Regions from separate parts of the Lysinibacillus sp. 2017 genome, predicted to be linked through region 2. Evidence: riboswitches for the same ligand, from Rfam matches in the RefSeq annotation. Region 2 holds a riboswitch; each other region holds the start of a gene.
The links. Region 2 has a riboswitch for S-adenosylmethionine ahead of DCE79_RS16650 (bifunctional homocysteine S-methyltransferase/methylenetetrahydrofolate reductase). Riboswitches for the same ligand answer to the same signal wherever they lie in the genome.
Positions count from the first base shown of each region.

Region 1: it holds a riboswitch for S-adenosylmethionine, as region 2 does, so the genes downstream of both, metK (methionine adenosyltransferase) here and DCE79_RS16650 (bifunctional homocysteine S-methyltransferase/methylenetetrahydrofolate reductase) in region 2, are expected to answer to the same signal.
Region 3: it holds a riboswitch for S-adenosylmethionine, as region 2 does, so the genes downstream of both, metA (homoserine O-acetyltransferase MetA) here and DCE79_RS16650 (bifunctional homocysteine S-methyltransferase/methylenetetrahydrofolate reductase) in region 2, are expected to answer to the same signal.
Region 4: it holds a riboswitch for S-adenosylmethionine, as region 2 does, so the genes downstream of both, DCE79_RS09815 (Na+/H+ antiporter NhaC family protein) here and DCE79_RS16650 (bifunctional homocysteine S-methyltransferase/methylenetetrahydrofolate reductase) in region 2, are expected to answer to the same signal.

Region 1 is NZ_CP029002.1:2,837,641-2,845,989, reverse strand. It holds gene DCE79_RS13810 (metal ABC transporter solute-binding protein, Zn/Mn family) at 71-1,069, opposite strand; gene yidD (membrane protein insertion efficiency factor YidD) at 1,175-1,408, opposite strand; gene DCE79_RS18655 (hypothetical protein) at 1,405-1,563, opposite strand; gene ytzI (YtzI protein) at 1,560-1,751, opposite strand; gene DCE79_RS13795 (Dps family protein) at 2,015-2,458, shown strand; gene DCE79_RS13790 (transposase) at 2,618-2,878, shown strand; gene DCE79_RS13785 (NUDIX hydrolase) at 2,933-3,391, shown strand; gene DCE79_RS13780 (alpha/beta hydrolase family protein) at 3,384-4,163, shown strand; gene pckA (phosphoenolpyruvate carboxykinase (ATP)) at 4,282-5,868, opposite strand; SAM riboswitch class I at 6,068-6,181, shown strand; gene metK (methionine adenosyltransferase) at 6,432-7,628, shown strand; gene DCE79_RS13765 (gamma carbonic anhydrase) at 7,756-8,268, opposite strand.
Region 2 is NZ_CP029002.1:3,409,154-3,417,502, forward strand. It holds gene metH (methionine synthase) at 1-1,555, opposite strand, end outside; gene DCE79_RS16650 (bifunctional homocysteine S-methyltransferase/methylenetetrahydrofolate reductase) at 1,548-3,392, opposite strand; SAM riboswitch class I at 3,494-3,593, opposite strand; gene hemG (protoporphyrinogen oxidase) at 3,680-5,065, opposite strand; gene DCE79_RS16660 (globin-coupled sensor protein) at 5,209-6,504, opposite strand; gene DCE79_RS16665 (alpha/beta hydrolase) at 7,098-7,826, opposite strand; gene DCE79_RS16670 (tetratricopeptide repeat protein) at 7,837-8,349, opposite strand, start outside.
Region 3 is NZ_CP029002.1:1,899,293-1,907,641, reverse strand. It holds gene murF (UDP-N-acetylmuramoyl-tripeptide--D-alanyl-D-alanine ligase) at 1-17, shown strand, start outside; gene DCE79_RS09135 (C40 family peptidase) at 77-1,003, opposite strand; gene DCE79_RS09130 (acyl-CoA thioesterase) at 1,293-1,718, shown strand; gene DCE79_RS09125 (AAA domain-containing protein) at 1,884-5,630, shown strand; gene DCE79_RS09120 (nucleoside-diphosphate sugar epimerase) at 5,646-6,395, shown strand; SAM riboswitch class I at 6,545-6,654, shown strand; gene metA (homoserine O-acetyltransferase MetA) at 6,731-7,672, shown strand; gene DCE79_RS09110 (ABC transporter ATP-binding protein) at 7,722-8,349, opposite strand, start outside.
Region 4 is NZ_CP029002.1:2,042,612-2,050,960, forward strand. It holds gene DCE79_RS09780 (hypothetical protein) at 1-424, opposite strand, end outside; gene DCE79_RS09785 (LCP family protein) at 704-1,747, opposite strand; gene DCE79_RS09790 (sigma-70 family RNA polymerase sigma factor) at 1,740-2,264, opposite strand; gene DCE79_RS09795 (DUF2812 domain-containing protein) at 2,608-3,138, opposite strand; gene DCE79_RS09800 (PadR family transcriptional regulator) at 3,131-3,454, opposite strand; gene DCE79_RS09805 (YitT family protein) at 3,815-4,378, shown strand; gene epsC (serine O-acetyltransferase EpsC) at 4,496-5,425, opposite strand; SAM riboswitch class I at 5,721-5,824, shown strand; gene DCE79_RS09815 (Na+/H+ antiporter NhaC family protein) at 5,922-7,208, shown strand; gene DCE79_RS09820 (manganese catalase family protein) at 7,414-8,271, shown strand; gene DCE79_RS18510 (hypothetical protein) at 8,271-8,349, shown strand, end outside.

The DNA.
Region 1 (8,349 bases), 570 kb from region 2:
ATGATCTTTTGTAGCGAAACATTAAAAAATGCCCTCTTGTTCACGATAAAGTGACCAAAAGGGCATTTTTTTAGTTTGATAAAGCTTGTTTTAATACATCTATATTTTTACGCATTAACGTAAAGTAATCTTCATTATTCGCGATGTCTTCTTTCGTAAGAACACTTAAGTTATGCAAAATTAATGGTTTGGCACCAATTTCTTTTTGAATAATCTCTGTTAAACTTGATGAAACATTTTGCTCGAAGAACATGTATTCGATGTTTTCTTTTTTTGCTAAATCCACAATGGCTGTTAATTCTTTTTGTGAAGGTTCACTTTGCGAGTTTAGACCTGCAACGGGTACTTGAGTGAAGCCGTAGTGACCTGCGATGTAGCCAAATGCCGCGTGAGAGACGAAGAAAGTTTTCTTAGACGTCGATTTTGCCATTTCTTCAAAATCAGCGTTTAGCGTGTTTAAATCGGCAACTAGTTGGTCATAGTTTGCAGTGAATGTTGCTTCTTGTTCAGGCAAGGCATTTACTAATTCATCTTTAATCGATAATGCTAATTGCTGTGAAATAATAGGTGATAACCAAACGTGTGCATCCTGGTCCGTATCGGCATGGTCTTCGTGAGTATCTTCGTCGTGATCATGATCATGGTCTTCTTCTGTCGCTTCAGCATGTGTATGACCTGTAGAAATATGCAATTGGTCTTCTGTTACACCCTCAGCTGTAGGAACGAGTTTTACACCTTCATTAGCTAATGTTTTTTTTGATTTTTCTAAGAAGCCTTCAAGACCTAGTCCAACATAGAAAAATAAATCGGCATCTGCTAAAGACATCATATCTTTTTGGGTTGGTTCAAATGTATGCTCATTGGCACCTGCTGGATAAATTGAAGCAACTTCGACAGCATCTCCGCCTATACGCTCTGCAAAATATTGCAATGGATAAACCGTTGTATAAATAGAAAGTTTGTCAGATGAATCTCCTGGAGTAGTCTTACTTCCTTTTGAAGCGTCGTCAGAACTACAAGCAGCTAATAAAAGCGTGAGTACTGTCACATAGAATAATAGTTTTTTCATGTATAATGAACCCCTTAAATAGTAATTGTTACGATTTAAATATTTTTAACATTTTTAATCATACATGATGTACAAAAAAAAAACAATATAAAAAACCTTCGAAAATTATTTTTTTTTCGAAGGCCATTTATCAGGTACAGGATCAAAGCCACCTGGATGCAGTGGCTGACATTTTAAAATTCGAATGATTGTCATTAAACTACCCTTGATAGCACCATGTTTTTGAATCGCTTCAATTCCGTAACTTGAACAGGTTGGGTGAAAGCGACAAGAAGGTGGTTTCATCGGCGATAAGTACTTTTGATATAACCGAATGAACCCAATAAATAATTTTTTCATTTAGTTTCTTGCTCTCCATTTTTGTACGCACGAATTGGTTTCGTGTCGATAGTTTGCTTTAATGATACGTTGTTTTTTCGAGCAAGTAAAATAATTGCTAACGAAAAGATCCCCATGATTGTTACGATAATAATAAGAACGATTGGTAAGCTCATGCTTTCACCTCTGTATTTTCGTTTAAAGTTGTTTCTTTTTCATTTTTAGCTGCTATTGAATCTGAATGATGTGTTACTTCATCAATTGTATGCTTTACTTTATAGCCCCAATTGACAGCTATTAAGAAAAGGCCAGTAATAAGGCTGACAATACATATACATACAATGACTATTGCGGTCATAGACATAGAATTTCCTCCGTTAACTATAGTACTTCTGTTAATTTTACAATAAATACTAGCAAGAAAATTAACTTTTCCATGACGATTATGTTTCGATTTAGTCTTAATAGGAAATACTAGATATTAGAACAATTAAATTCAATAATTATACACACACAGATTTCATAATAATGTTAGGAAAAATTCAATGATAATATTTACCATTCGAAATAAAGTTTTCAAGATGTAACATCCATTGAAACTTTAAATAAATACATGGAGTGATTGAAATGGCAAAAAAAGAATTAAACAATCAATTAAATGAGTTAGTAGCGACATGGTCAGTACAGTATACAAAGTTACATAATTTCCATTGGTATGTAAACGGACCTTCATTCTTTACTCTACACACAAAATTTGAAGAGCTATACAACGAAGTGACGTTAAATTTAGATGAAGTGGCAGAACGTATTTTATCTCGTGGAGGCAAGCCCGTTGCAACATTAAAAGAGCATTTAGAGCTTTCACTTATTAAAGAAGCAACAGGAGGAGAAGCAACAGAAGAAATGGTTGAATCGACAATTGCTGACTTTAAAACGATTATGAAAACCTTAAAGAAAGCAATGGATACAGCTGCTGAAGAAGGCGATGACCGCACAGAAGATTTATTAAACGCAACATACCAAAGCTTAGAAAAGCATACTTGGATGTTAAATGCATATTTAGGTAAATAAATTGTTAAAAAACGACTCCTGTAACTGGGGTCGTTTTTGTTTTATGCAATGCATAACAGGACTTCGATTCGTTCATCCTTTAAATGGAGGTGAACAAATTTGGACAAACAAAAAGTCTATGTATCTGTGGTGAATAATACATGTAATTTTCAACCAGGCATGAATTATGAATTTGTATTGCAGATGGAACCCGTAAAGGCACGCGTGTTTTCAAAATTGTTTTATCAAATGAATGGATTAGAAGCATCCAATGCCTTCCGTGCACATATGGCTTATATTCCATATCATATGGACCGGTTAAATCATGAGATAGATCATCGTCTTCGAAAAGTGTATGCATTGATTCATGAGTTTGGTGATGACGAGACGAAACTATTTGTTGAACAGCTACCTTATTTTAAATTGAACACCACTTTGTAAGTTGAATGTCAGACATTCGTTCGCTACACTATGAGGTAGGAGTTGAGCGAAACGATGTTTACTTTTATCGATGAAAACGGTTTGACAGTAGATTTAAGATTTGATAAAGGCCCATTTGAAGTGGAGCCAAAGCATGTATTAGCGCTAGTACAACATAACGGCAAGTGGCTATGCACGATTCATCATCATCGTGGTATTGAGTTTCCAGGAGGAAAGCAAGAAGAAGGGGAAACATTAGTACAAGCGGCTATTCGTGAGGTTTATGAGGAAACAACAGTCGTTGTAGAAGATGTGAAATGGTTTGCCTATTATATCGTGTATGATGAAATCCCATTTTGTAAGGCAGTCTTTACAGCAAAGGTAAAAGAAATTCAAACGTTTGTCGGGGACTATGAAACAGAAGGTGTCATCTGGTTGACAGAGGAAGAGCTTTGGCAACAACCAAATTTAAGCTTTTATATGCGTGATGCGGGGATGAAAAAGATGTTACAGGAAGTGAAAAATCATGAATGAAAATGGTAACATCTATTCGATTCGAAATTACCCGTCACCGAATCCTCATATTCGCTTAGATGAAGTGATTTATTGGTCGCAAGGATTACGCGTAAAGGGCTTACTTGCACGTCCTAAGAAGTCAGGGAACTATGAAGGGCTCCTTTATTTACGAGGAGGACTGCAATCGATTGGGATGGTACGACCTGCACGTATTGCACAGTTTGCAGCACAAGGCTTTGTTGTATTTGCTCCGTATTACCGTGGTAATCGCGGCGGGGAAGGCAAGGATGAATTTGCAGGCGATGACCGATTTGATGCAAGTAATGGCGTTGATGTATTAAAACAATTTGTGAAGCAAGACAACATACATTTATATGGCTTCTCGCGCGGGGGGTTAATGGTGTTATGGACCGCAATTCTGCGTGATGATATTAAATCAATAGTGACATGGGCTGGTGTTTCAGATGCAACCGCAACGTATTGGGAACGTGTCGATATGCGTAGAGGTTTAAAGCGAATTGTCGGAGGAACACCGAATAAAGTACCAGAAAACTATGATAATCGAACGCCTTTATTCAACGTTGATCAAATTGATGCCCCAGTACTAATCATTCACGGGACGGAAGATCAACATGTCAATATCGAGCATGCATATCAGTTAGAGCTATACTTAAAAGAAGAAGGAAAACGCGTAGAAACTTGGTTTTCACTTGGGTTAAGGCACCATTACCCACCAAAATTAAATCGAGCGACTGTTCATAACTTATGTCAGTGGATGAAGCAACAGTAACATAAATGGAAAAGGGATGTAATGTAAGTGAAGACTTACGCTACATCCCTTTTCGTATGATATGAAATATGGTGAAGTTTAGTAAATAAACATTATGTCGGAATCAACCAATTAGCAATTAAGCTAATGGACCACCCTTTTTCACGATATCTTCGTCAACATTAACGAATTTCGTAAAGTTGTTTTTAAATAGACCAGCTAGCTCAGATGCTTTTTTGTCGTAAGCTGCTTTGTCTGCCCATGCATCACGAGGGTTTAATACTTCAGATGGAACACCTTCAATGGCTACTGGGATATTTAATCCAAATACAGCATCTTGAGTTGTTTCAACGTCGTTTAATTTACCTTCGATTGCAGCACGTACCATTGCACGAGTATAAGAAAGTTTCATACGGCTACCTACACCGTATTCGCCACCAGTCCAACCAGTGTTTACTAAGAATACTTGTGAACCGTGCTCGTCAATTTTCTTACCTAATTGCTCAGCATAAACTGTTGCAGGAAGTGGTAGGAACGGTGAACCGAAGCATGTAGAGAATACTGGTTCTGGCTCCGTAACGCCACGCTCTGTACCAGCTAATTTAGAAGTGAAACCACTTAAGAAGTGATACATTGCTTGTTCTTTATTTAATTTAGAAACAGGAGGTAATACACCAAATGCATCCGCAGTTAAGAAAATGATTGTTTTTGGGTGACCTGCTACTGATGGTAATACAATATTATCGATGTAATCGATTGGGTATGCAACGCGCGTATTTTCAGTTAATGAACCGTCATCGTAATCACATACACGCGTTTCTGGATTTACTGCAACGTTTTCTAAAACAGCACCGAAGCGAATAGCATTGTAGATTTCTGGTTCTTTTTCTTTTGAAAGGTTGATTGTTTTTGCATAGCAACCACCTTCAATATTGAATACGCCATTGTCAGACCAACCGTGCTCGTCATCCCCAATTAATTTACGGTCAGCATCTGCTGATAAAGTTGTTTTACCAGTACCTGATAAACCGAAGAATAATGAAACGTCGCCTTCTTCGCCAACGTTAGCTGAACAGTGCATTGGGAAGATGCCTTGCTCTGGTAATAAATAGTTCATAATACCGAAGATTGATTTTTTCATTTCACCAGCGTACTCAGTACCACCGATTAAAATAATTTTCTTTTCAAGAGAAGTGATGATAAATGTTTCTGAAGCTGTACCATCTACCTCTGGATTTGCTTTAAAGTTTGGAGCAGCAACGATTGTGAAATCAGCTACATGAGAAGCTAATTCCTCTGCTGTTGGACGGATGAATAATTGATGACAAAATAGGTTATGCCAAGCATATTCGTTAATTACTTTAATTGATAGTTGAGAATCTATATCTGCACCTGCAAAGCCGTTGAACACGAATAATTCATCGCACTCTTTTAAGTAGTTAATGACTTTTACATATAATTTGTCGAATACTTCTGATGAGATTGGACGGTTAATTTTACCCCAGTTAATTTTATCTTTAGAACCGTCTTCTTCAACCATGTATTTATCTTTAGGAGAACGGCCAGTATATTTGCCTGTTTCAGCACGTAAAGCACCGTCAACAGTTAACATTGCTTCTCCACGTGATGTCGCTTTTTCAACTAATTGTGGAACTGATAGTTGTGTTTGAATATTTTCCCCGTTTAAAAGTTCTTTCAGCTCGTTAGCAATTTCTACCGAATTCATCGATTAAATACCATCCTTTTTTATAGTATTCCCTTGTGTAGGGGAGTTGTTTGTTAATTCAAAAATAGTATAACACATTGATATTAATAATCTATACTAATTATGAATTATTTTTAATGGATTTTCTAACTGTAATAATTAAGACAAAATTGGTTGACATAAAATCCGTTTTTACGTAAGATTGTTTAATGAACGGATACTCTTATCCCGAGCTGGTGGAGGGGCAGGCCCTTTGAAACCCGGCAACCTGCGTTATGTTAACGTGTTGGTGCCAACCTGATGCAAGGGCAAAATAACCCTTGAACGATAAGAGTGAAAGGTAACGAAGCATATTAATCCTTTCCTCACGCGTGATGAGCGCGGTAATGAGTGAAAGGATTTTTTTATTTTGATTTAAAAATCGCGAATAGATTTAAGATAGAGTTAAATTTATAGCCTTTCAAAACCTCGTGTTAAAGCAAACAAAGCTTGGCGTTTATACTATTACTATATAAACGGACATGGGTAATGAGTACCGTATCAAAACAAAAAACAATTGCCAAAGTGAATTAGGAGGAAATGACATGACAAATCGTCGACTGTTTACATCAGAAAGTGTAACGGAAGGACATCCAGATAAAATTTGTGACCAAATTTCAGATGCTATTTTAGATGCCATTTTAGCAGCAGATCCAAACGCACGTGTAGCTTGTGAAACAACGGTAACAACAGGCTTAGTATTAGTTTCTGGTGAAATTACAACAACAACTTATGTGGATATGAAAGGAATTATCCGTGATACTGTAGCAGAAATTGGCTACACACGTGGTAAATACGGCTTTGATGCTGAAAACTTAGCAGTACTTGTAGCGGTGGGAGAACAATCTCCTGATATCGCACAAGGTGTTGACCAAGCATTAGAAGCACGTGAAGGTTCAATGACGGACGAAGAGTTAGAAGCAATTGGAGCAGGTGACCAAGGTTTAATGTTCGGTTACGCTTGTAATGAAACACCTGAATTAATGCCAATGCCGATTTCATTAGCACACAAATTAGCACGCCGTTTAACAGAAGTGCGTAAAAACGGTACATTAGATTACTTACGTCCAGATGGTAAAACACAAGTGACAATCGAGTATGGTGAAAATAATGTTCCTTTACGTGTAGATACAATTGTTATTTCAACACAACACGATGAAGAAGCAACATTAGAACAAATTCAAGCGGATATGAAAAAATACGTAATCGCAGAAGTTGTACCAGCAGAGCTTTTAGATGAAGCAACAAAATACTTCATCAATCCAACTGGTCGTTTCGTAATCGGTGGTCCTAAAGGAGATGCAGGTCTTACAGGACGTAAAATTATTGTCGACACTTACGGTGGTTATGCACGTCATGGTGGCGGTGCATTCTCAGGTAAAGATGCAACAAAAGTTGACCGTTCGGCAGCCTATGCAGCTCGTTATGTTGCAAAAAATATCGTAGCAGCTGGCTTAGCAGATCGCGCGGAAGTACAACTTGCCTATGCAATTGGTGTAGCTCAACCCGTATCGATTGCTGTAGATACATTCGGTACTGGTAAAGTTGCTGAAAGTAAAATCGTTGAGTGGGTTCGTGAATTATTTGACCTACGTCCAGCAGGGATTATTAAAATGCTTGACTTGCGTCGTCCGATTTACAAACAAACAGCTGCATACGGTCACTTCGGTCGTACAGATATAAATGTTCCTTGGGAAAATACAGATAAGGCAGCAGCTTTAAAAGAAAAAGCAGGCCTATAATAAAAAAAGAAAAGGAGCAGTGGTCGACATATCGTTGACACCGCTCCTTTTTTTATTTTTGACTTGAAAAAAATTCATTATATAAATAGGAAGAAATACATTTTTTAGTAAGAGTGTTATTTCACAATTACTTTTGTAAGGATTTATAATATTGTCCCTTTTCTACATATTCACGAATAATCCGGTCCATATCTGCACGATCTTCCGCTGTCACTTCGCGTACGACTTTTGCAGGGCGTCCCATTGCTAGCATATTTGGAGGAATGACTTTTCCTGGCGGTACAAGGCTACCTGCACCGATAAATGCGCCTTCCCCAATTTCAGCACCATCTAAAATGATGGAACCCATGCCAATTAGTGCACGTTTCTTTATTGTGCAGCTATGTAATGTTACTTGATGACCAATTGTTACTTCGTCTTCAATAATTAATGGAAATGCTGGGCTCTGGTGGAGACAAGATAAATCTTGAACACTAACACGGTCACCAATAATTGTTTTGTTGACATCGCCACGTATGACGGTATTGAACCAAATTGTAGTTTCGGCACCGATTGTTACGTCACCTGTAATCGTTGCATAATCTGCAATAAAAGCAGAAGGATGAATCGATGGAGTTTTATCTTTGTATGGATAAATCATACGAAATTCCTCTTTTCTTGTATAAAATAGTATTTGAATCTAATAGTATCGTACCAAATGAATTGAAATTTTCAAATAACA
Region 2 (8,349 bases):
TTTCTTCTGCCGCGCCGATGTATTGCTCGTCCCCTGTACCGACTGGGAACATTAGTGGATCAAAGATAATATCTTCTGGAGACATGCCCCATTTTTCGGTTAGTAATTGATACGAACGCTTGGCGACTTCTAATTTTTTCTCACGCGTAACCGCCATACCAATCTCGTCAATCGTTCCGACAACAAGTGCTGCCCCGTACTTTTTCACAAGTGGCATCACCGCATCAAAACGCTCTTCCCCATCTTCTAGGTTAATCGAGTTGATAATTGCTTTTCCTTGTGAGAACTTTAACGCAGTTTCCATTACTTGCTCATCTGTTGAGTCAATCACGAGTGGTACTTTTACTTTTTTCACGACTTCCTGCATGAAGTTTTTCATATCTTCTACTTCATCGCGGTCTGGATTCGCTAAACAAATATCGATGACATGCGCACCGTTTTTCACTTGAGCACGTGCAATTTCAGCAGCCTCTTCAAACTTGCCATCAATAATTAAGTTTTTAAATTTGCGTGAGCCGATCACATTCGTACGTTCGCCGATAAATAACGGGCGCATGGAATCATCATATTGAAGGGGCTCAATCCCTGATACGACATGACCATGTGTATTTTGTTTGGGCTTACGTGGCGCAACTTCTGCAAGTGCTTCTCGAATCGCCGCGATATGCGCAGGTGTTGTCCCGCAGCAACCTCCTACTATATTTAACCATCCTTTTTCCGCAAAGCCCGTTAGCTTTTTCGATAATGATTCTGGTGTTTCGTGATAGCAGCCTTCCTCATCAGGTAAGCCTGCATTCGGGTAACAACTAATATAACCATTTGAAAGTTCTGCTAATGAACGGATATGATCGGTCATAAATTCCGGCCCTGTCGCACAATTTAAGCCAACTGATAACGGTTGAATATGCTCAATTGAAATATAAAACGCTTCAATGGATTGTCCAGCAAGCGTTGTGCCCATCGGTTCAATCGTTCCTGAAATCATAACAGGCAGCTCTTTTCCAACTTCATCAAATGCGCGGCGAATTGCAAGCGTTCCCGCCTTTACATTTAGCATATCTTGGGATGTTTCAAGAAGAAGTAAATCCGCTCCTGCTTCTACTAAGGCCTTAGCTTGCACATAAAAATTTTGTTCAAGTTCTTCAAATGTAATACCACCTGTGACGGATAAGGTTTTAGTCGTCGGTCCCATGGCACCCGCAACAAAGCGTGGCCATTCTGGAGTTGAAAATTCTTTTGCAGCAGCCAGTGCAAGTTCAACGGCACGCTGATTAATTTCAACTGCCTTTTCACCTAAATCATATTCATTTAATACAAGCGGTGTTCCGCCAAATGTATTTGTACAAATAATGTCTGCACCAGCCTCTAAATACGCGCGGTGAATTTTCTCTAAAACGTCTGGACGTGTTAAGACTAAATTTTCATTACAACCATCTAATGGTTCTCCACCAAAATCCTCATAGGTTAAATTTTCATTTTGAAGCATCGTCCCCATGGCACCATCGATGATTAGTATTCTTTTTTGTAATTGCTCATGAATTGGATGATTAAGCATTTGACTGAACTCCTTTATTGTTAGCATCGAATTGGTTAACGTAATCCATTAATTCAAGCGTCATATCGTAACGTAAAAATGGTGTGATTAAGTAAATCCCATTGAAATACTGACACGCAGTATCCAGTAACTCTTTGGCAATTTTGATGCCTTCCTTTGTTGCAACTTCCTTATCTTCTCCACAAGCAGCCATTCGCGCTAAAACCTCATCTGATAATTTAATACCTGGTACTTCATGGTGTAAAAACTCGGCACTACGAGAAGACGTCAGTGGCATAATTCCTATATAAATGGGCGTCTCCAAATGCTTGGTTGCCTCATAAATTTCAACAATTTTTTCTTTTGAATACACAGGCTGTGAAATAAAATAGTCTGCCCCATGTTCAATTTTCTTTTCAAGTCTAGCCACTGCACGATCAAGCACACGAACGTTTGGGTTAAATGCAGCTGCTACTGAAAAGTTTGCTTGCTTTCGTAACGTCTTTCCCGTAAAGGATCCGCCTTCATTTAACTGCTTCACTAATGTAATCAGCTCCATTGATGACACATCATACACACTCGTCGCACCAGGGAAATCCCCCACCTTTGTCGGGTCACCGGTTACCACTAAAATGTCATGCAATTCGAGTGCATTGAGCCCCATCAAGTGTGATTGCAATCCGATTAAATTTCGATCGCGGCATGTCAAATGGGGCAGCGAACGAATCCCGTGCTCTTTTAAAATGGCAGCCATCGCAATATTACTAATGCGCGGTGAGGCAAGCGAATTATCAGCCATCATAATCACGTCCGCGCCTGCACTTGCTAATTTTTTTGCACCTTCTACAAAGCCTTCAATTTCTAAATGGCGTGGTGTATCCAGTTCCACAATAACCGAACGTTCACGCTTCGCTTTTACATGTAATGGCTCTTGCTTGCGGGGCTCTGCAACACGCACAAATTCCGTACGCCCTGGTTTTAATTCCTTCGTTTCGATGGGCACGATATTCACCAAACGCTGTTTTACCGCTGCAATATGCTTTGGTGTCGTCCCACAGCAGCCTCCGATTAAGCGCACACCTTGGTTTACTAATTCAACGGCAGCACGGGCAAAATAATCGGTTTCTGACTCATAGACAACGCGTCCATCCTCTACATCAAGTAACGATGCATTCGGATAAGCGGATAAGTACGCAGTCTTTGGAAGATTTACCGTTTCAAATGCTTGAATTGTATGGAAGGGGCCTAAGCGACAGTTACTTCCGACGATATCGGCACCAAGCCGTTCTAAATCTTGTAGTGCTTCATTTAATGACATCCCGTTTTGTAATACTCCTGGTTCTTGCATCGTCACTTGCGCAATAATCGGCAAGTCTGTTAACGTCCGAAGTAAATTTACGCAATGAGAAATTTCTTCAAAGTCATAATACGTTTCTAATAAAAATCCATCAGGCGCACCTGCTAACAGTGTTTCCGCTTGTTCCCTAAAGGCAGCTAAAATTTCTTCTAACGTCGCTTCGCTTTTACGAACGCCACGAATCCCTCCGATTGTTGCTAAAACGAATTGACCACCTGGTGTTGCAGCGCGCTTCGCAATTTCTAGAGCCGCTGAATTGAATTCTGCCACACGCCCCTCATAGCCATAACGAGCGAGCTTAATGGCATTGGCCCCGTATGTATTCGTTTGAATAATGTCTGCACCAGCAGCAATGTATTCACCATGAATTTTCTCAACAATTTCCGGGCGGATAATGTTCATTTCCTCATGACAATAATCTAATCCGTAAGAATATAACAATGTTCCAATTGCACCATCTGCCGTTAATACGCGCGTTTTTAACTCCTCTAGTAAACCCATTGCTCTCACTCCATTATTCACAGTATTTTCAGACTTCTGAAGATATAAAAAAACCTTCTTTTAAAAATAAAAGAAGGTTCACTATTGTAAATTTAAGTTCCCTCTCATCTGTTTGGCTACTTGCCAACTGGATTTAGCACCTGACTTACGTTGGTTGCTGAAGTTTCACTGGGCCAGTCCCTCGACTTCTCTTGATAAGAAATTTTATGAATTATTCAAATAATTAAAAGAATCATATCGTTAACCACAACGAACGTCAATACCCTTTAACAGAATGAAGCATTTCTTTACTGAATTCGACTAATAATTTGTTGTGCCGTATTTTTTCCATTTTCAATACATGCCCCAATGCCGACCCCAAAATAAGAGCAGCCTGCTAATAATAAATTCGGATAACGTGCTTCTAAGTCTTTTACCACAACACTTAATGCCTCATTGTGTGCTAAGTCATAGCGCGGCATTTGATTGATCCATTTTGTTACATTGACAACGATTGGCTCTGCTTGAATACCTAGGCTTAATCGAATATCTTCTAGGGCGACTTTAGTCAGTTCTTCCTCATTCATCGCGGCAAGCTCTTCGTAACGCGGGTTAATGTTTTTATAAAATAATCGTACGAGTAAATTTCCTTCAGCAGATGTATGCTTCCATTTACGGCTTGTCCATGTTGAGGCATTACATACTAAATCGCTATTATGTGAAACGATAAAGCCTGTTCCATCTGCAGGTAAGACACTGTCTGGCACGTCAAAACCTACATACATTGTAATCGCTGATGCTGTCGTGAATTTTTGGAATTGTTGCTCTAGCTGTTCATCATCTACTACTTTTTTCACCGTTTCATTTGGCACAGCAAGTACGACAACATCCGCTAAAATCGTTTCATCTTGTAGCACAACTTCATATTGCGCACCTTGCTTGTTAATTTGCTTCGTTTCAGTATTTTTTTTGATTTCTACTTCTGGCAACATCTCTTCTAAGCGATCGATAATCGCCGATAACCCGTTTTGGAATGAAATGAATTTTTTATTTGCTGCTTTTTCAAATTGTGCGCGGTTTGCTTCAAAGCCCTTAATAATCGAACCGTAATTGTTTTTATAATCCACTAAATAAGGCAATGTTGAAGCTAAGCTTAATTGATATAAATCCCCTGAATAAACACCAGCTAATACGGGTGCAATTTGTTTTTTGACAATTTCTTCACCTAAAAAGAATTCTAAAAATGTGCCAATCGAGCTTTCTTTAGTAAAATTCGTATTTGGCAATTCTAAATCTTGTAGCGCACGTTTTTTCCCTTCTTCTGAAATCAGTGTGCTTGATTGTAAGGACTCTACACTCATAGGAATGCCAAATGTTGAACCTGCTGGAATCGCATGTAATTCATTATTCGTATGAATATAAGAAATTCCAGTTTCGTTATAAACAAGCTGCGATTCAAAATCAAGTTCCTTCACAAGTTCTAAAACACTCGGATGACGAGCTACCATTGAATCTGCGCCTGTTTCCATAATAAAGCCTGCTGCATGCTCCGAATGAAGCTTCCCACCTAAATAACTATTTTTTTCCACCAATACAAGTCGCGCGTCAATCTGCTTTTCACTCATTAGGCGTTTTAAATAATGCATTGTGCAAAGACCTGTAATACCGCCGCCTACAACTACTACTGTTTTCATCTGTCCATCTCCCACTTCGTTCAGTAATCTCTACTTTTAGTATAATCTTTTTTTAATCGATTTGAACCTGAAGGATATTACAAATTTATAACGAAAGAAAGCAAAAAAATTAGAGCATAAAATACCCTAATTTTTTATTACATTTAGTTTTCTAAGTTTTGTGAAACCGTAGCTAATGTATCGGCTGCATGTGTGACTTCATCAAATGCACGACCAAGTTCTCCTATGGTTAAACCGATTTGCTCTACTTCTTGTTCTACTAAATTATTTTGTTCTTTCGTTTCAACCATCGATTCTAGAATGGCTGAGAACTGTTCTTCTGTACCCTTCATACTTGACTCACCTATTTGAACCGATTCTTTAATTTCTTTTAATGATTCAAGTAGTTTTGTCGTACGCATATTGGTATTTTGAAGGAGCTCTTCAACATTAATCGCCGATTGCTTCGTTTGCTCTGATAACTTCCTTACTTCACCGGCAACAACCCCAAAGCCTTTTCCCGCTTCTCCAGCACGGGCCGCTTCAATAGCTGCATTTAACGCTAACAAATTCGTTTGGTTGGCGATATTTGTTACAATCCCCATCGTCAATTCCATCTCTTTTGAAATTTCCGCTAGTTTGTCAATTTCCTCTGAAATAACGACAACGGAATCTTGAATCGCATCCATGCTAATGGCTTGCTGCCGGATTTGAACTTTACCATTATTTGCCTGATCCGTCGCAACATCTGAAAGCTCAATTGCTTTTTTCGCATAAGAAAGCATAATATCAGACTGATCCGTTAGTAGTTGGAACGAAGCGTTTGTCTCTTCGGAAATGGCAGCTAAATTAGAAGAAGATTCGATAATTAAATTACTTACACTATTTTTTTCTCCTTCTAGCTTTTCTTTCATACGATCCACAACATCTTCATACTCTTCTAAAACTACTTGCTGCTCGAAATTTATAATTTTCGAAATCGCTTCAATTGTATTAAAACGCTGTTCAACATTTGGAATTTCCGTCTTTATTATACGAATAAAATCAATTAATAGACTTTGGAACGCACCGATATACCATTTTGTTTTTAATCCAATATGAACATGAACTTTTGCAATTTTTTTGCGTTTCATAAAATATACTTCATCAATTTGTCCGTCAAACATTTCACAAATATGACGTTTCAATGTAACTTTTAAACGATCCACTGAACTGTGCTCGTTAATAATTTGAATTAAGCTAGCTTCCATTCCTAAATTACGATAAAAAGTATCCACAATTTGGTCAATATTTTGGTCCACATGCGGTTTAAATACTTTTAAATATTTTAAATCTTGTTCTGTTAAATTTAACATTTTAATTTGTTTTTTTATCGATGATCCCTCTGAATATTCAAGTCTTACCTTTACATCCTGAATCGATATTTCTTGATTAGTATCTTCCTTTTTTTTAAAAAACATGCTCAACCTCGCCTTATTCGTATTGCTCTTCCTTTTATAAGTTGAATAATTTAGATATACTAAGTTAGTAGTTAAAAATATAGTAATCTTGTAATACAAAATTTGCGATTGCCTAAGATGTCTTAGTTGCTATTTAGCTAACACGTTTATGTCACTAAATATCTTGTTCACCATTTTTTTATCAACATTTCTATTATAAAGAAGCATTCCTCTGAATGAAACTCGCGGTACTAAGAATCAAAAGAACTTATGCTTTCGTACTACTTTTGTCTCCTTGAACCTAGTCTATTCCTAATAGAAATATCTTTGTTTTTCATGTATTTAATTAACACCTAAACCAAAAGCTACAAAAACTATATGATGAAATATTCAAAAAAAATACCTATTAATAGTATAAAATATTTTACAAAAAAAGTAAATTATAATATGTCTTACTATTATAATCCCGAAACTTTCTTCATTAATATAATCATTTCCCCCTCTAATGAGGTTGACCGTAACATGAACATAATAACCTTTCCTCCCTATTCATCTCTTATAACAATATAATTCCTATTCATAAATTATTTTAAACCTTCTTAATCCATTCTAAATTAACCGTTATTTTCCAACCAAAGTAATGTCTCTTCAACCATTTTATTTTGTTGGTCTAAAGCGGATATATCCGCTTGTTTATCCCCTTTTTGTTCCCCATAAATTCCAAATTGAGCGTGATTACCACCCGTTATTTCTACATACTTTGCAGTCAAAGGTAACCTACTTTTTGAATTTTCTATATCAGATATTTCTGTGAGTCCATCTTTTTCACTATATATTGAAATAACATTAAGTGATTCGTCTGATAGATTTGTTCCATTGCTTGGATAAGAAGCCAGTAAAATTAAACCTTTCACGGATGCATTTTCATTCGCAAATGATGACGCTGCTACACCGCCTAACGAATGGCCGCCTACATACCAAGTTTTGATTTCTGGATAGTGCTCGATAAAGTTTGCTGCTGCATCTTGATCCATAATGGCGAAATTCAGACGTAACTTGGGAATGAACACAGCATAACCTGCATCCGCCAACTTTTTCCCGTAATAACTATACGCAGTATTTTCTACTTTTGCTCCAGGATATAAAACGATTCCCGCCTTTATTTCATCATTTGGTAGTAAAATGACATTCCCTTCGTCATCGACAATTTCTTCTATATTAATTTGACTAGTTAACTCGTTAGTTGGCGCAAGCGTTTGCTGTGACCAAATATACATGCCTGCTACACTAACAGTGACTAAACAAAGTAAGCTAATTGCAAACCATTTAAAAAATCTTTTCATTCACGTTCCCTCACATTTCTTCATTATTAAATTGTTCTATAGCTTTTTTTCGCCACTTATTTGCTTGTTCGCTCTTACGTAGTTCATAAATTCCAGCTAATTTATTGCTTGCCTCATAATCTCCGAGCATCGAAGCTTGTTTATAATAATGAATCGCATTTTCCTCATTCTGTGTGGTACCTTCACCCATTTCATAACAATAGGCCACATTAAAAATAGCATCTACATGAAATTGTTCCGCAGCCTTTAAAAACCAATCAAATGCGTGTACTGTATTTTGCTTTTGTCCAAGCTCCCCCGTAAAATAAATCATACCCATTCGATACATCGCCTCCGCATAACCTTCTATTGCGGATTGTTCATAATGTTGTAGCGCGAATTCATCACTTTGTTCTGTCCCTATGCCTTGTTCGTACATAATCCCTAACGTGTACTTTGCCTCAGCAACTCCCACATGAGCTGCTTTTGTAAACCACTCAAATGCTTTTCGTTCATCTACTTCTGTACCCTCGCCATTAAAATA
Region 3 (8,349 bases), 1.5 Mb from region 2:
AAAGAAGAACCCGATGATGTACATTCGGATTCTTCTTTTTATTACGTATTAACGCATACATAACTTGATGTTTAAATTAAAAAACGCGTTTTGCTGTAATATAATGTTCTTTATAATAATCGACCATCATCACACGCGTAATGACGCCATCTGAATTTGGAATGATTAATCGGTGATCACCAGCATAAATTGCAACCATCGAAGGGGTTTTAGATCCTTTTACACTATTAAAAAATACTAAATCTCCCTTTTTTAAGTTTGCTTTTGATACTGTAGAGCCAAGTTTCATTTGCCCAGCAATCGTTTTTGTTCCTAATGTAACTCCGCTTTTGCGATACATATATTCAACAAATCCACCACTTGTAAATTTAAGTGAAGCATCACTATTAACTGAACCCATTTTTACCTTACTTTTATTGGCATAAGCTCGTTCGACAATGGCATCCCCTTTTGTAGGAGTACTTGCAGACATTAATGTTGGTAAAACACGTCTTGCCGTTACATAGTTTTCTGTATAGTAAGGCTTGCTATTTAAATCTGAAATGACGATGTTTTGCTTGGAATCGGCCATATGAATAATTTTATTATTGCCGATATACATCCCTACATGGTCAGGGTCTGTCCCTGTTTTTTTACTCTTGAAAAATACTAAATCGCCTTTTTGAAGTTGGCTACGTGGCACATATGATCCTTGCTGCATCATATAGTCTTCGTTGTAAGTGGCTAAATCAACACCATTTTTCTCGAAAATATACATTAAGAACGATGCACAAGAAAATTTATAAGGTGCTGTTGGCTTGTATACTGAATTACTATAGGTTGCCTTCCCAATTAAGCTTTTGGCTGATGTAATTAATTGATCCGCTTTTTTAGTAACGGCTTGTTGATTCGCTTGTGAGGTAGCTGCTGAAACTTCCATTGGTTGTATGATCGCTGGCAATGCTGTAAAAGAACTAAAGCCAATCGATAGAGCGATAGCGGTTTTTAAAAATTGTTTCTTCATGTTGTTTCCCCCTAAAGTTTTGACTCCTATGACTCTAGCATAGAAATTTGGGTGTTCTTGGAGGAAATTGTTACCAGCATCGTTTTAAGGTTGTGAAATCCGTTGGCACTATGGGCGTCATAGCGTTAATTTACATCTTCATTACAAATGTTTCATTTGTTAGATTATGGCGTTACTAGAGAAATTTATGGTAGTTTTCTTTGGAAATCGATTCAAATTTATGGAGATTCGTAGTTAACTATTACATGCACAACATTTTGTCGCTATAATATTACGAGAGGTGAAGAAAATGTTTGTTTCAGAAACTACAGTAGAAATCCGTTATGCCGAAACCGATCAAATGGGTGTTGTCTACCATGCAAATTATTTAATTTGGGCCGAGCTTGGTCGAACAAAACTTGTAAAGGATCTTGGGTTTGATTATGCAAAATTAGAGGGTGATGGCTTTATGTCTCCTGTTATAGATTTTTCGATACAGTATAAGGCTGCGATGCGTTACGGTCAGATTGCTACGGTACGTACATGGATTGAAGAACATTCAAAAGTACGTACAACATATGGCTACGAAATTTTACATGAAGATGGCACAGTTGCGGCAACAGCAACGTCTCAGCATATTTTAGTGAAAAAAGAAAACTTCCGTCCGACAGCCTTAAAAAGAATTGATCCAATTTGGGATGCAAAATATACAGAAGTTGCACGAATAAAAGCATAAATGAACACGCAAAGTAATTAAAATTGCTTTGCGTGTTTTTCCTTTTGTAATCAAATGATATCAAATACTTAATTTTAACGAATGAAAGTTCGCTTTTAACTTTCGTGACTAGTTGAAAATTGGTATAATAAAATTTATGACTATATAGAAAAGGGAGGTGTGTTCATGGCACAGAATACAGTGGCGCTCGAGCAAATGCGTTGTCATATTTTACTTACAAATACTGCGCGTGAAGCGATGAAGGAGCATGTTCCCGATGAACACGCCTTTTTTAATTTACAGCAATATTTTATTACTGCGATTGAAAAGGTTTCTGTTGAAGATGAACAGACGCATTTAACGCTTTATTTTGATAATGACAAAAATACTAAATTAAAATCGAAATTTGATGAACGCGTTGTCATTATGGATTGCGTGTTTGATGTTAAAAACGGGCTTGTCGCAAAAAGCTTCCGTTCGCGCGGTAAAGGTACGCCTGTCATGACGAATCGACGGGCTGCGATGAAAATTCATTTTGTACCTTCTCGTATTAGTGGGCATACCTATCAAGAAAAATTTCTTGAAGCCATTGATCAATTACCGATTGCCCAGGAACGATTTGATTATGTTAATAAACGAATTTCGAGCTGGGAAGGCTATTTAAAAGTACTGAATAAAAATGCGGATATAGACGATATCACTGCTCGATTTACATCCGTTACATATGATGCTGATTTTTCTCATATGACGATGCGCATTTCAAATGTAGAAAACAAACAGTGGAAGCAGTTGGAAGGCTTAAGTGCGCGCCTTCGTGGATATGTACAAGAAATTGGAGACGTGGTCAAGGCACGCCGTGGTGAAAATACAGTAGAAATTCAATTAAAGCCATTTTACAGTAACTTAGCACGTAGAAATGAACTAAACTTCCAATCTGAAGACGTGGAATTCTCAAATGCAGCAACGAAATCACAATTAAAACGTTTATTAAAGGGCTTTGAGCGCTTAAAAGAAGGTTTGGCAGCGAACGCCAATTTGGAAAACATCTTATTTGAAGATAAGCCAGTCATTGCGGAACGAAAAAAAACGAATACAATCGATTTTCATAACCAGTTAAACCCTTATCAGCAGCAGGCTGTAGAAGGTGCGATGAGTGCAGAAGATTTATACGTTATTCAAGGTCCCCCTGGAACTGGGAAAACGACAGTTATTTCGGAAATTTGCTATCAAAATGCCAAAGCAGGTTTAAAAACGCTTGTCGCATCACAATCCAACTTAGCGGTCGATAATGCGTTAAGCCGCTTACTTTCAAATAAGGATATTCGAATTTTACGCTATGGCCGTACAGAAAGTATTGAAGAGGAAGGCAAAAAGTTCATTGAGGAGAATGTAGCAACCTATTGGCAAAAGCAAACATTTGAAGCTATTGGACATGAAATTTCCCTTCATTCAAAAAAAGAAGCCTTACTAAATGAGCAAATTACTGCTGCTCAAATGGAAATTCAAAGATTAGAAGAAAAACAAAAACAGCTAAAAAAACAAATTGAGCAAAAAGAAGCAGCAAAAGCCGAGCTTCATGTGTTGGCAGATAAAATTTCTACTTTGAAAAAAGAGCTATCTACAAATAAAAAATCATTAGAAGAAAATGAACAAACTCTTGAAAAATTAACGAACACATACGAAATGGTCGCCAGTAGTGTTGAAAATTTTGCCGCGCAATTAGCAGCTGGGGAAACGGCTGAAGAGTTAAAAGAAAAGAAATTGCAATTACTGCAAGCACAGGAAACATATGAACTTCATATTCAAGAAAGCAAGTACATCGCACAATATAAGCAATTTGAAGCACGTATGCAGGCAGTGGAGCAAAAAATACTTCGTGCGCAAGAAACAACGCAATATGAGCAATTAATCGATAAAATTGCATCATTAAAAAAAGTTTACGAAATAGAAGAGTTTATGACTCAATACGGGATTCGCCGCAACTATGCAATGGACCGACTATTAACGGCACTTGAACGTATTCAACCGCAAATGGAACAGTATAAGCCAATAAAGGATGTGCGCGAACGTTTACAAAAAGCACTAAATTATAGTGAAACGGCACTTGGAATTCATATAGATCCCGTTCAATTACCGATGAATCATAGCTATTCAATGGAGGAAGTTCAGGAATTTTTAACAAAGTTAAGCATGGCATTCCGGGATCGTAAAGTGACACCAGCAAATGGTACTCGTTCTATTCAGGGCATTCATTATCGCATGCAATATATGGATCATTTAAACGAAAAATATATGGATGCAATTCGCGAAACGGTATTAATTTTTGAAAAGCTAAAAGAAGAAATTAGTATTCAGTTCAAAGAGCAAAATAGTGAAAAGGCAGAAGTTTTAACGAAGCTTCATCAAGAAAAGCAAACCTATGAAAATCAGTTGAATGTGCTTAAAACGAGTATGAATCCTTCAATTGACATCACACAGTCAGTAGAAGAGCTTCAGGACGGCTTAGCAACGAATGAATTAGAGCAAGTGAAAGTTGAGACACAGCTTGAAAATCGAGTGAAAATCGAACAGCAGCATATGCAAAAATCTGAAGAGCTTACGGTATTAACTGAACAACTAGCCCTTGGGAAAGAAGCAATTGAACCGCTAACCCAATTAATAAAAGAAATTAACGTGCAAGGGATTCAGCTGGAAAAACGCCGTGAAGAACTGGAACAATTAACGAAAATGAATCCAGAGCAAGCGATTATTGAAGTGAATAAAAACATCACACAGCTAAATACACAAATTACTGAACTACAAGTAAAAATCGAATTGCTACCCGTAACGCAAGAATTGCAAAATGAGTGGCACGGGTTACTGGAACAAGCGAACGCACACGATTTAGAGGAAATCCGCAAGCTATATGTAAAGCATGCAAATGTCATTGGTACAACCTGCGTAGCATCTGCGAATAAAGCGTTTATGGACAACTATCCAACCTTTGATGTTGTGATTATTGATGAAGTTTCAAAGGCTACACCGCCAGAACTTTTACTACCGATGTTAAAAGGTGCGAAAATTATTTTAGTAGGGGATCATCATCAATTACCACCACTTGTTGGTGATGCGACATTTGAGGAAACACTTGAGCAAGTCGTAAAAGAAAGCACAACGTTCGAACAAAAACGTGAGCTTGAAAAGTTACTCGAAGAATCACTGTTTGAACGTCTCTATAAAAACTTACCGAAACAAAACAAAACAATGCTTGCCTTGCAATATCGCATGCATAAAAATATTATGTCAACTATCACACCGTTTTACGAAAATGAAACAGAAGGCTTACAATGTGGTCTAGAGGATTCAGATGCCGTACGAGATCACTATCTAGAAACATCTAAAATTTCGCGTAAGCATCATCTACTATGGCTTGATATTCCGAACAAAAAGCCTTTCTTTGAAGAACGCATGAAGGAAGGCTCAAGTTTATTTAATACAGCAGAGCTGGAACAAATTAAATCACAACTTATCGAATTAAATGAAGCTACCCTCCGCGCCAAAGAGCAAGGACTTATCCCACAAGATGCTTTAAAATCCGTTGGGGTAATCTCGTTTTATGCAGAGCAGGTTAAGCGTATTAACCGATTGATAGAACAAGAAATTTCAGTGCCACATTTGCATATTCGTACAGGTTCAGTCGATAAGTTCCAAGGGATGGAGATGGACGTTATTATCGTCAGCATGGTGCGTAATCATGATAATGAGCGCGGTGAAATTGGTTTTGCGAAAGATTATCGCCGTTTAAACGTAGCATTATCACGTGCGCGTGAATTATTAATCATGATAGGTAGTACTGACATGTTTACAAAACGACCAAAACAAGCTCAAACGAAAGCAATGTATGCGCATGTATTAAATACAGTTAAAGAACAAAACGGTTATTTTACAACTTAATGAAGGGAGCACATCATGGATTTACAAAGCCTTGAACAAAAATTAGTAAAAGAACTACAGCAAAATCCTAATATAGAAGTTAAGCAGCAAATGCATTATGCCATTCCAATCCATACGTTAGAAGTAAGCTATCATCCAGTGATGCGTAATGCGATGGACATCTTAATGAAAATGATGTTGCTATCCTTTCAAAAGGCTAAGCTAAAAAATGCTGAGTTATTGGCGGACATTTTACTTGTAGAACCGTTATTTATCCACGATTTAACGAGCAAAATGCTACGACTCGGGATGATTGCAAAAGATGATTATTATGCTTTAACTGCTAAAGGACAAGCTCAGCTACAATCGGGGATTTTTGAAGAAGAGCTTGAATTAACGTCAAGTTATATCCAATATAGCCCGATCCATCAATCGATTTTAGATGGGGATTTAGAAGCTTTTATGGATTTAGAGGAGTTTCCTGAAGTATTTCCTTATATTGAATCTGAAGAAATTGATGCCATTGAAGAAGCAATGCTTGTCGATTATTTGCAGCAAGATCTTTCAAAACAAGAAGTAGCTGAAGATGAAATACCTACATTTATTACGAATGTAACGTCTACAGAATCGATACAAATCAATGATATTCCTGTACTTTGCTTTGTCTTATATGATAAAAAGGATGAACGTTTTATTGCCCGTGTGTTTAACACATTAACTGGTGCATGGGATGAAACGATTGAAGCTTTACTATTTGCGAATGAAAAAGAAAAATGGCTAGCATAAACAATTATTTTTAGTGGACAAGTACGTATTCGTTTCAAGTAAGCTCTCATAAGAAAAGGCATGGTTACACGCTATTCTATAAAAGTTTGTTTATTAAGAATTATTGCAAAATTACCTGTGACATGTTACTATTAATAACAATTAAATATGACTTATCACGAGAAGCAGAGGGACGGGCCCTGTGAAGCTTCAGCAACCTCTAATCCAATTAGAAAGGTGCTAATTCCAGCAAGGACTCAGATTCCTTGAAAGATAAGAGCGAGCGTTAACCTCTCATTCTTTTGCTGGAATGGGAGGTTTTTTGTGGTTAAGACGATTATAGGGGGAACCGTGCTATGCCAATTAATATTCCGAAACAATTGCCAGCTGGTGAATTATTGAAAAAAGAAAAGATTTTCGTGATGGAAGAGGACCGAGCAAAAACACAACAAATTCGTCCATTAAATATTTTAGTATTCAACTTAATGCCTGAAAAAGAAAAAACAGAGCTCCAAATTTTACGACTTTTAGGGAATACGCCGTTGCAAGTAGATGTGACGTTTTTAAATACAGCAACCTATGAATCTAAAAATGTGTCCAAATCGCATTTAGATACGTTTTATCAAACCTTTGAAGAAATCAAGCATCGTCGTTATGATGGCATGATTTTTACCGGTGCACCAGTCGAGAAAATGGCTTTTGAAGAGGTTGGTTACTGGCAAGAAATCACGAAGGTTATGGATTGGGCGGATAAAAATGTAACGTCGATTATGTATATTTGTTGGGGCGCACAAGCTGCACTATATCATCATTTCGGCATAGGAAAGTTCGAATTACCAAAGAAATGCTCGGGTGTGTATTCACATGTTATTACTGATTTAACTACGGATTTAGTGCGCGGATTTAGTGATGAATACGTCGCGCCACATTCACGTCATACGTCGGTTTCTATTGACGAAGTGCGAGCAAACCCTAACTTACGTTTACTTAGCTATTCTGATGAAGCAGGTGTCTTTATCGTACAATCTAAAAACAATAAGCATATTATGATTACGGGCCATTTAGAGTACGATGCTACCACGCTTTCTGATGAATATTTCCGGGATATTGAAAAGGATCCTGAACATACAGAGATTCCGGTGAATTATTTTCCAAATAATGACCCACTACAAACACCGAAAAATAGCTGGCGTGCGCATTCACATTTATTGTTCTATAACTGGTTGAACTATTACGTATACCAAGAGACACCTTACGTTTGGCATTATGTCGACGAAAATTTGGACTATCATATTTAAAATGAAAACGCGAAGAAAACAGTCAATGTTTTCCTCGCGTTATTTTATTTTATTTCAATGCAACCCAAGCGCGGTCGCGTTCAATTTGTAAGCTTACCGATCGACCGAAAAATTCACCTAACGTTTCTTCAGTTACAATTAATTCCCGTTTCCCAGTTACCATGTTTTTCCCGTCTTTCATTAACAATACATGGGTGAAACAAGGTAGGATTTCTTCTACATGATGTGTCACATAAATGAGTGTTGGACCATCTTCATCTTCAGCAATTTGTTCAATTGTTCGTAGTAAATTTTCCCGTTCAATTAAATCTAAGCCACCACATGGTTCATCTAATATTAAAATTTCAGGCTCTGCCATTAATGCCCGAGCTATTTGTACTCGTTGCTTTTCACCTTGAGAAAGTTGTTCAAATGGCTTATTGGCTAAATGCTGACAGTTAAAATGTTTCATAATAGAGACTGCCTGTTCGATTTCTTCGTCTGTAACTTTTTCAAATAGACGAAGTGCACCAAATTTCCCACTTAATACAATTTCAATCGCAAAATCATGCCAGTTAAAGTTATCAATCATGGCATTACTTACCCAACCGATGCGTGTACGAAGCTTTGGAATATATGTTTGACCATACGTTTCACCAAGTACTTGCACCGTCCCGTCATTTGGCCAAATATAGCCG
Region 4 (8,349 bases), 1.4 Mb from region 2:
TATGTAGCGCTGCAATTGTTACAACGGCAATTATTTCTGCGTTTGCTTTAATATCTTTTTTATCTTGAAAAGAAAACTCATTGCCCAACATATCAAAATCATAATTCATCTTATCTAAATCGACATCAATATTATGCGAGTAAATATTACGCCATGAGTTCAGCAAAAATAAATTGTTATATAACCCTTCCTCAATCCAGCCCATGTTATATACAAAGTAAATTTGAGTAACAAAGTTAGCCTTTTTTAATGGATGATAATCACTACTCTTCCATTGTAAAACTTTCTCACTTCTTTTTCCCTTTACTTCAATTAACTTATTTACTGCTTTTTCACAATATAAATGGATTACGATTAGCTTTGATATCGGATCATCGATACCCATAAATTTTTCTAAAAATTTTTCCCCTGTAACTTTAGACATTTATATTCATCCCACCCCATTCAAATAATAAAATGATTTTTTACCATAATGTAGTTTCGCTCGCAATAGTTCCTATTATCAGGAAAGTAGTTACAAGAATTATTCAAAGTACAATTCTATTATCAGCCAAATCTTAACGCTTCATACGCATTTTTTCAGTACAGATGCTTTCTACTTTCATCCACGAGTACATTAATTAACACACCTTTATATTGTCTTCGTAAAAAGTTATATTCATAAATATTTCAGTAAAATTATTCCTAAATACCCCATTTATATTTAGTCAAATGTCGTTAACTCTTCTGAAATAGAATTTAAAAAATCTTTCTCAAACCGATAAATGTGTTTCCCTGTAGTACTACTTAATGGTATGTGATCTGCTATCATGCCTTCACTTATAGATAGCGCTTTTATAGAATTAATTTCTATTTGATTGTCTAACAACGAATCAAGTGATGTATTGGCTTCTATTTGAGTAAATAGCTCTTTTAATTGTGTTCGTGGAATCTCGTTTTCTGTTTTATTCATTACCATAGTCATTAGGTTTAATAGGTCATCTTCATCTAAATTATTTCCTTCTGTAGCAGCCATCATTAATGATACAACTTGTTCGCCACTCAGCTGATTTGTGCCCTTTTTGAATTCAAATGCCACTTGTGATATTGCCCTTAAACGCATATCTTCTTGCAAGTCATATTCAATACCATTCATAGAATCAATTAGCGTTGAAATGGTTTCTAAATCGATCACTGCATAATAATCAATTGGTAAATCGAAGAACTTTGAAACTGTCGTTCTTACATTTTCAGCGCCGCCAAAACGATAAGCAAATAATAATTTATCATCCAAAGTAGTTCCATCATCGTTATCTGCTACCTGCACATATGTATCTAAAGGGAGCGATACGACTTTCATCATCTTTTTATCTTTACTATAAGTAAGTAAAAGGTTTAGATAAATTCGATTATCCATATCTTTCGACTTTACCGTAATTAAAGTAGTTGAAATTTTCGCTTCTTCAACTACGGGAGCACTTGCAGCAGATGAGTTATATTCTTTATTGAAATCACTCCTGCTCAATTCTTTAGTCCAGTTTCCAGTTAGAACAGATGGCATAAACAAAAATAGACACAAGCCTACTGCCAATAAAGAGACTGTTAAGGGGGCGATTTTTTTTACCGTGATAAGTGACTTCTTTTGAGTATGAGCATCCCCGTCAATTTCACGAATTTGTTCAAATACTTTATGACGATCTTCTTTCGTAAATTGTAGCTCTTGACCCGATGTATTAGAAAATGCATCTTTTAACCGTTTATCATCCATTCAGTTCCACCTCCTTTATCATCGACTCTAACCTTTGTTTTGCTCTTCTTAATCGAGTTTTCACTGTATTCACTGGAACATCTAAAACTTTGGCAATTTCTTCAGTAGTCAATGAATCATAGTAATATAGATAAACCACTTCCCGATACACCTTTGGAAGAGAAAAAATAGTATTTTTTATTTCTTCATTCTTGTATTTATCGATTACTGTTTTTTCTGTTGATGGCATGATTGACTTAGCTGTTTCATTAATAAAACTTTTTACCTGTACCATTTTGTAATTCCAACTTTTTAAATAATCCTTGCATTCGTTAATGGTTATACGATACAGCCATGTTTTTATTTGTGCGTCAAACCGAAACGATTCTAGGTTTTTGTAGCATTTGATAAATGTATTTTGTACCATATCTTTCGCAATCTCTGCATCTTTCACATAAGAAAATGCCAATCGAACCAACTCATTACCATAGTCAATCATCAGTTTTTCTAATACGTAATCTTTTTCTTCTCTGTCCAATTTACTACCCTCCCCTTCAACTTACTTCAAATTCTGCTATTAGACGATTATCATTTCATAATCGATTCAATTTTAAAAAAATAATTTTATTTAAGAAAGATTCTCTTCTTTTATCGGCTTTATTTCTTAATGGATATCTAAATTTCTGCAGCAGTTGCCATTGCATCAGAATAATATCCTGTAATGTGCTCATTAATAGCGTTTTAATGGTATTTCAAAAGGACCTCGAGGGCAATAAAATAAGTGTGCTCAGTTCAATACTAAGCACACTACATTGAAATTTCACTTTAGTTATTTTTGAAGCGTTTTTATGTGCACCCGGTGCAAGTTTTTCAAGTTTTTATTATTCACCCTGCAAGCGCGCGCGGCGATAGGTTAAGGCAACATACATCATGACACATGGAACCACGAGCACCATAAAGATATTAAATAACATTTTCGATACTTGTCCCATTGTCCCATCAAAGAATACCATCATAAAATAGCTCAACACCATAAAGCATACTGTTAGCCATGTGGCAGGTAGTATCGATTTTTGTAGACGCATGAGTTTTTCGGCCTTTGAGGTATTATCAGAATAAATCGGCGTTGTGCCAACAGGTGCTTTAAATAAATGCGTATCATAACTTGAACAAACATGTTCCCAGCCGGCAAATTCAAACATCGCAAAGTATTCGTCTTTGTCTTCCTCTGCTAAATTGCGAATATCAATACTATAATCGATAAATTCTGGCTCACGCTTTTCAAGTTCATAACCAAACCCTTTATAGCGCTTGACAATCCAGCCCTTTGCAGCGAACCTTTTTAACACCTTTAAATCCCTTTTCTCTGAAAATGCAATCCCATCTGAAATGACAAATTTCTTCTCATTCATGTGAAGTACCTCCCTCTAGTCCCATTTGTGCAAAGCGAATCATTTTCTCACGCCTCTTCATATCATGTTGAAGTACATCGCGTCCTTTTTCTGTTAACATATAAACTTTTCTACGAGAATCACTATCGTCAAATAGTGTAATGTATTCCTGCACCATGAGTTTTTTAATAATAGTATAGAGCGATGCCGGACCAATTGTGACCTCACCGTCCGTCAACACTTCAATATCACTCATCACTACATAGCCATGCTTCGGCTGTGTAAATGCAGCCATAATATAAAAAACCGAATCGGTCAGTTGCTCTAATGATTTCATTTTTCCACCTCTTTATATCACTTTATGATATATCTAATTCCAATATATCATAAAGTGATATAAACGCAACTAATTTTTCTGAATATTACAGTATTTACAGGTCAACAACTATTATTTCTTTAGAAAAAGGACGTTACTATTTCATTTACCGGGTGCAAATACTTATTTTGCTCATTCATTACTTGAGAAACGGATGGAAGTTCAAAAGTTCTGTATGTGTAGGTTTACTCTTTACAGTTCTATTTAAAATTTGCATCTAAATTACTTCTTTCTGCCGAATAATGAACATATATTTACCATTGAAATTCACAATATTTTGCTTAAGTTACTTTAAAATAGTCTGTATTATGAGGTGGTTACCTGTCCTTTCTAAAAAAAGGTTTTGCACTAATTATAGGTAGCATTCTTTTATCTTTAGGAATAAATATGTTTTTAGTACCACATGAAATATTAGATGGGGGTACAGTTGGTATTGGATTAATAATAAATTACATATGGGGTTTGGAAACAGGTGTAACTATTATCATATTAAGTGTTCCCATCTTTATATTTGCATGGTTTCATTACAGAAGTTATTTTTATAATAGTTTACATGGCATGATTATCTCTTCTTTTTTTATTGATTTTCTAACACCTGTTAGTACGCTATTTAAAATTGATGCACTATATAGTTCTATTCTAGGTGGCATTTTAATAGGAATTGGGATTGGCTTGATGTTGCTATTTCAGACAAGTACAGGCGGCACAGATTTTATTGCCCAGTTTTTATGTGATAAAACAGGGATTAATGTAGGGATATATATTTTAATCATTGATGCTTTTGTGGTTATATGTGGTGGTCTATTATTATCCTCCGAGACTTTTTTACTTTCCATTCTTACTATACTTTCTGTTAGCATAACAACGAGTTATATTACAAAGTAGGATCTATTCACCTAAAGCGTACGCGAACACAGACATCCAACTATCATTAAAATTTATACAAAATAATAAAAAAGCCAGAGAAGTCGGATTAAGTTCCGCTTCACTGGCTTATTCTGTTTAGATTTCATAATCCGCTACATATTCTTTACTAATGCTAATATTCGGTGATGGCTGTGAGTTGTAGACACGTGAATATGGTGGCACGGTGTTGGTTAGCCAAATGTTACTTCCAAGTACAGTATCATGACCGATTGTCGTTTTACCGCCTAAAATTGTGGCACCCGCATAAATAACGACATTATCCTCGATGTTTGGATGACGTTTAATGCCTTTGATTGGATTGCCATTTTCATCAAGTGGGAAGCTTAGTGCTCCAAGTGTCACACCTTGATAGATTTTTACGTTATTACCAATCGTACATGTTTCCCCGATAACAACACCTGTACCGTGGTCAATGAAGAACGAATGACCGATTGATGCGCCTGGGTGAATATCGATTCCTGTTAACTGATGTGCATATTCTGACATAATACGCGGCACAATCGTTACATCTAATTTATATAGCTCGTGTGCGATACGGTGAATGAAGACCGCGCGAACAGATGGATAGCTTAGTAAAATCTCCTCTGTTGACGTTGCAGCTGGGTCACCATTGTAGGCAGCATGAATATCGGTTTGAATCATTTCGCGAATTTTAGGGAAGCTTTCTATTAACTTCATAACAACCTGATCGGCTCTTTCGCCGCATTGTCCATCACAGTTGTCATTATTTTGGTAGATTAATACCTTTTCAATCAGATCACGCAAATCTAATGCAGACTTACGAATATTATTTGTAACATCCGTCAGTGTACGCGTCTTATCGCTTCCTCCTTGGTGATAGATCTTTGGAAAAATGATTTGATGGAAGTTTTTTAAAATTCCCTGAATTTTATCGCGTCCCGTAAAGCCAATCGTTTTTTCAACTTCCATATGCTTTTCGTCGTATTCCGTTAATTCTTTTGCAATCGCCGACGTTTCATTATTTAGCCAATCTTCAATTTTCATATATCTAATCCCCTTTATGTTTCTAAACTTAGTTTATCGTTTTAGGTTAAAATTTCAAACTTTTTTATCCTTATTCGCACTAATGCAGTCATTTATACGTAACTAGGAGTGATTGCTCTTTTTCTTTATGATAGTTCATTTTAGATGATAAACCAAAATATGTTAAAATTGCATCAAACTTTTGGCCTTCATCACCAGTAAACATCAAAATAATATCCAACAATAATAATTTATTGACAATTTATCGAAAATCATATATTGTAGTTCTTACTTTGAAAAAAATAATATGATTAACTTCTTATCATGAGAGATGGAGGGACTGGCCCTATGAAATCTCGGCAGCGGAACGAATGTAGTTACTGTGCCAAATCCAGCAAGTACGCACTTGAAAGATAAGCTGAGGTTTTCCGTAATGTAGGTCTCTTCTTGTTCGTTTAAGGAGAGACTTTTTTGTGTGCTTGGACTTGATTTGAAGGAAAAGATGTTGGAGGTTTGTATGAAAAAAGGTAATCCATGGGCGTTACTCCCATTTGTAGTGTTTTTAGTGTTATTTATCGGATCAGGCATTTTATTAGACGACTTTTATGCGTTCCCTGTCATTATAGCGATTGCGATTTCTGGTGCTGTCGCATTAGCCATGAATCGTAAAGAATCCCTTTCAACAAAGGTCGATATTTTTTGTAAGGGTGCCGGCAATTCAAATGTCATGCTAATGGTACTGATTTTCTTATTAGCAGGTGCCTTTTCTGAAACGGCAAAAGGAATGGGTGCTGTTGATGCTACTGTTAACTTTGCCCTTTCCATCGCTCCGCAAAATTTACTTGTTGTTGGCTTATTTGTGATTGCTTGTTTTATATCCCTTGCGATGGGAACCTCTGTCGGGACAATCGTTGCCATTGCTCCAATTGGTGTAGGTATCGGTGAGCAAACAGATCTTTCACTTGCGTTACTCATGGCGACGATTATTGGTGGTGCTATGTTTGGCGATAATTTATCGTTTATTTCAGATACGACGATTACTTCCGTTCGTACACAAGGTGCACAAATGAAGGATAAATTTAAAGTGAACTTCCTCATTGTATTACCAGCGGCTATTGTCACATGTGTCATTTTAATGTTTATGACGATGAACTCAAACGCTCAAATTACGTATGAAACCTTTGAGTGGATTAAAATTATCCCTTATATTTTCGTCATTATTTTTGCATTAGCAGGTCTTAATGTATTTCTTGTTTTGGCTTGTGGTATTGGTATTGCAGGCATTATTGGACTAATTGATGGTAGTTATAATGTCATGAGCCTTGTGCAAGCAGCTGGCGATGGGATGGCTGGTATGTTTGAAATGGCCTTTTTAGCGATTCTTATTGCAGGAATGGTTGAAGTCATCAAGCATAATGGGGGTATTGATTTTATCTTGCAATTGGCCACTCGCAAAATCAAATCTAAAAAAGATGCAGAGTTTGCAATGGCTGGTTTAGTGAGCTTAACGGATTTATCGACTGCCAATAATACAATTGCGATTTTAATTGCTGGCCCTCTCGCAAAAAATATTGCCACTCAATATGATATTGAGCCACGAAAATCAGCGAGTATTATCGATATATTCTCTTGTGCAGTACAAGGATTAATCCCATATGGTGCACAATTTTTAGTTGCCGCTGGTGTCGCTGGCATTTCGCCAATCACGATGATGCAATATGCGTATTATTCAATGTTTATTGCAGTTTGTGGCGTTATCGCAATACTCATTGGTTATCCAAAAGCTAAAAAAATACGTGCTTAGTGTACACAAGCTCTCATTCGCATAGTAATTGCGGTGAGGGCTTTTTTAAAATTTTGAAAAAGTCTGAGAACTAGATACAAAACACTTTTGAATGGTTAACAAGGAATGAATTTGCTCTATTTGCTTATACTATGTCCAGTGAAGTGGATAAACTTTGCGGCAAATTAATATACATTCAAAAATTTCTTAGAATCGAGGGCACACTATGTATTATTACAAAGAAGAGTTAATAAATATTATTAAACCCGATAAACCTGACCCACAAGCAGCTCGTGTTATGCAAGAGATTCTTGGTGGTCATTATGGCGAAATGCGAACGATGATGCAGTATTTTTTCCAAAGTTCCAATTTTAGAGGCAAAGAAACGCAATATCGCGATTTACTACGAGGCATTTTCTTAGAGGAAATTGCTCATGTTGAACTCGTACAAAATACAATCAATCAATTATTAAATGATTCAGGGGAATCTGTTGCACCTGGAAATAGCGGTGCAGACCAGTCTCCTTTAGATGATGCTGTCCGCCACGCAAACCCACATCATTATATTGTTGGCGCTCAATCCTCGTTACCTGTTGATGCTGCGGGAAATCCTTGGAATGGTTCTTGGGTTTATGCTCACGGGAACCTCATTGCAGATTTACTCGACAATCTAGTATTAGAATCAACGGGCGTACTTCAAAAGACACGTATTTACGAAATGAGTTCCAACCAAACCTTCAGAGAAACATTAGCATTTTTAATTGTTCGAGATAACGCGCATCAAAATGCCTTCGCAAAAGCGCTTGAAACATTAGGTGTTGATTGGGGCAAACTATTCCCCGTTCCGAATTACGATATTAATAAATATCCTGAATGTCGAAAATTTGTTGACATGGGTTACCATAATATTCAATTCAACTTCAGATTAGATCCTACGCGAATGAGTGAAATCATTCAAGGACAAACGCCTAGCAGAAATGGTGGCCAACTTAATGTAACGCCTCCCCCTGAAGGTTTTCCTGTACCAACTATGCCCGTCATGCCAAATGAGCATAGTCCAGGTTTAACAGATATGAATAATTAATGCTTACCCGCTCCCTTGGACTTTATGCTGCAGGCCGAACAGCTGTGGGTATATGTTCAAATAGTTATATTAGTGGCT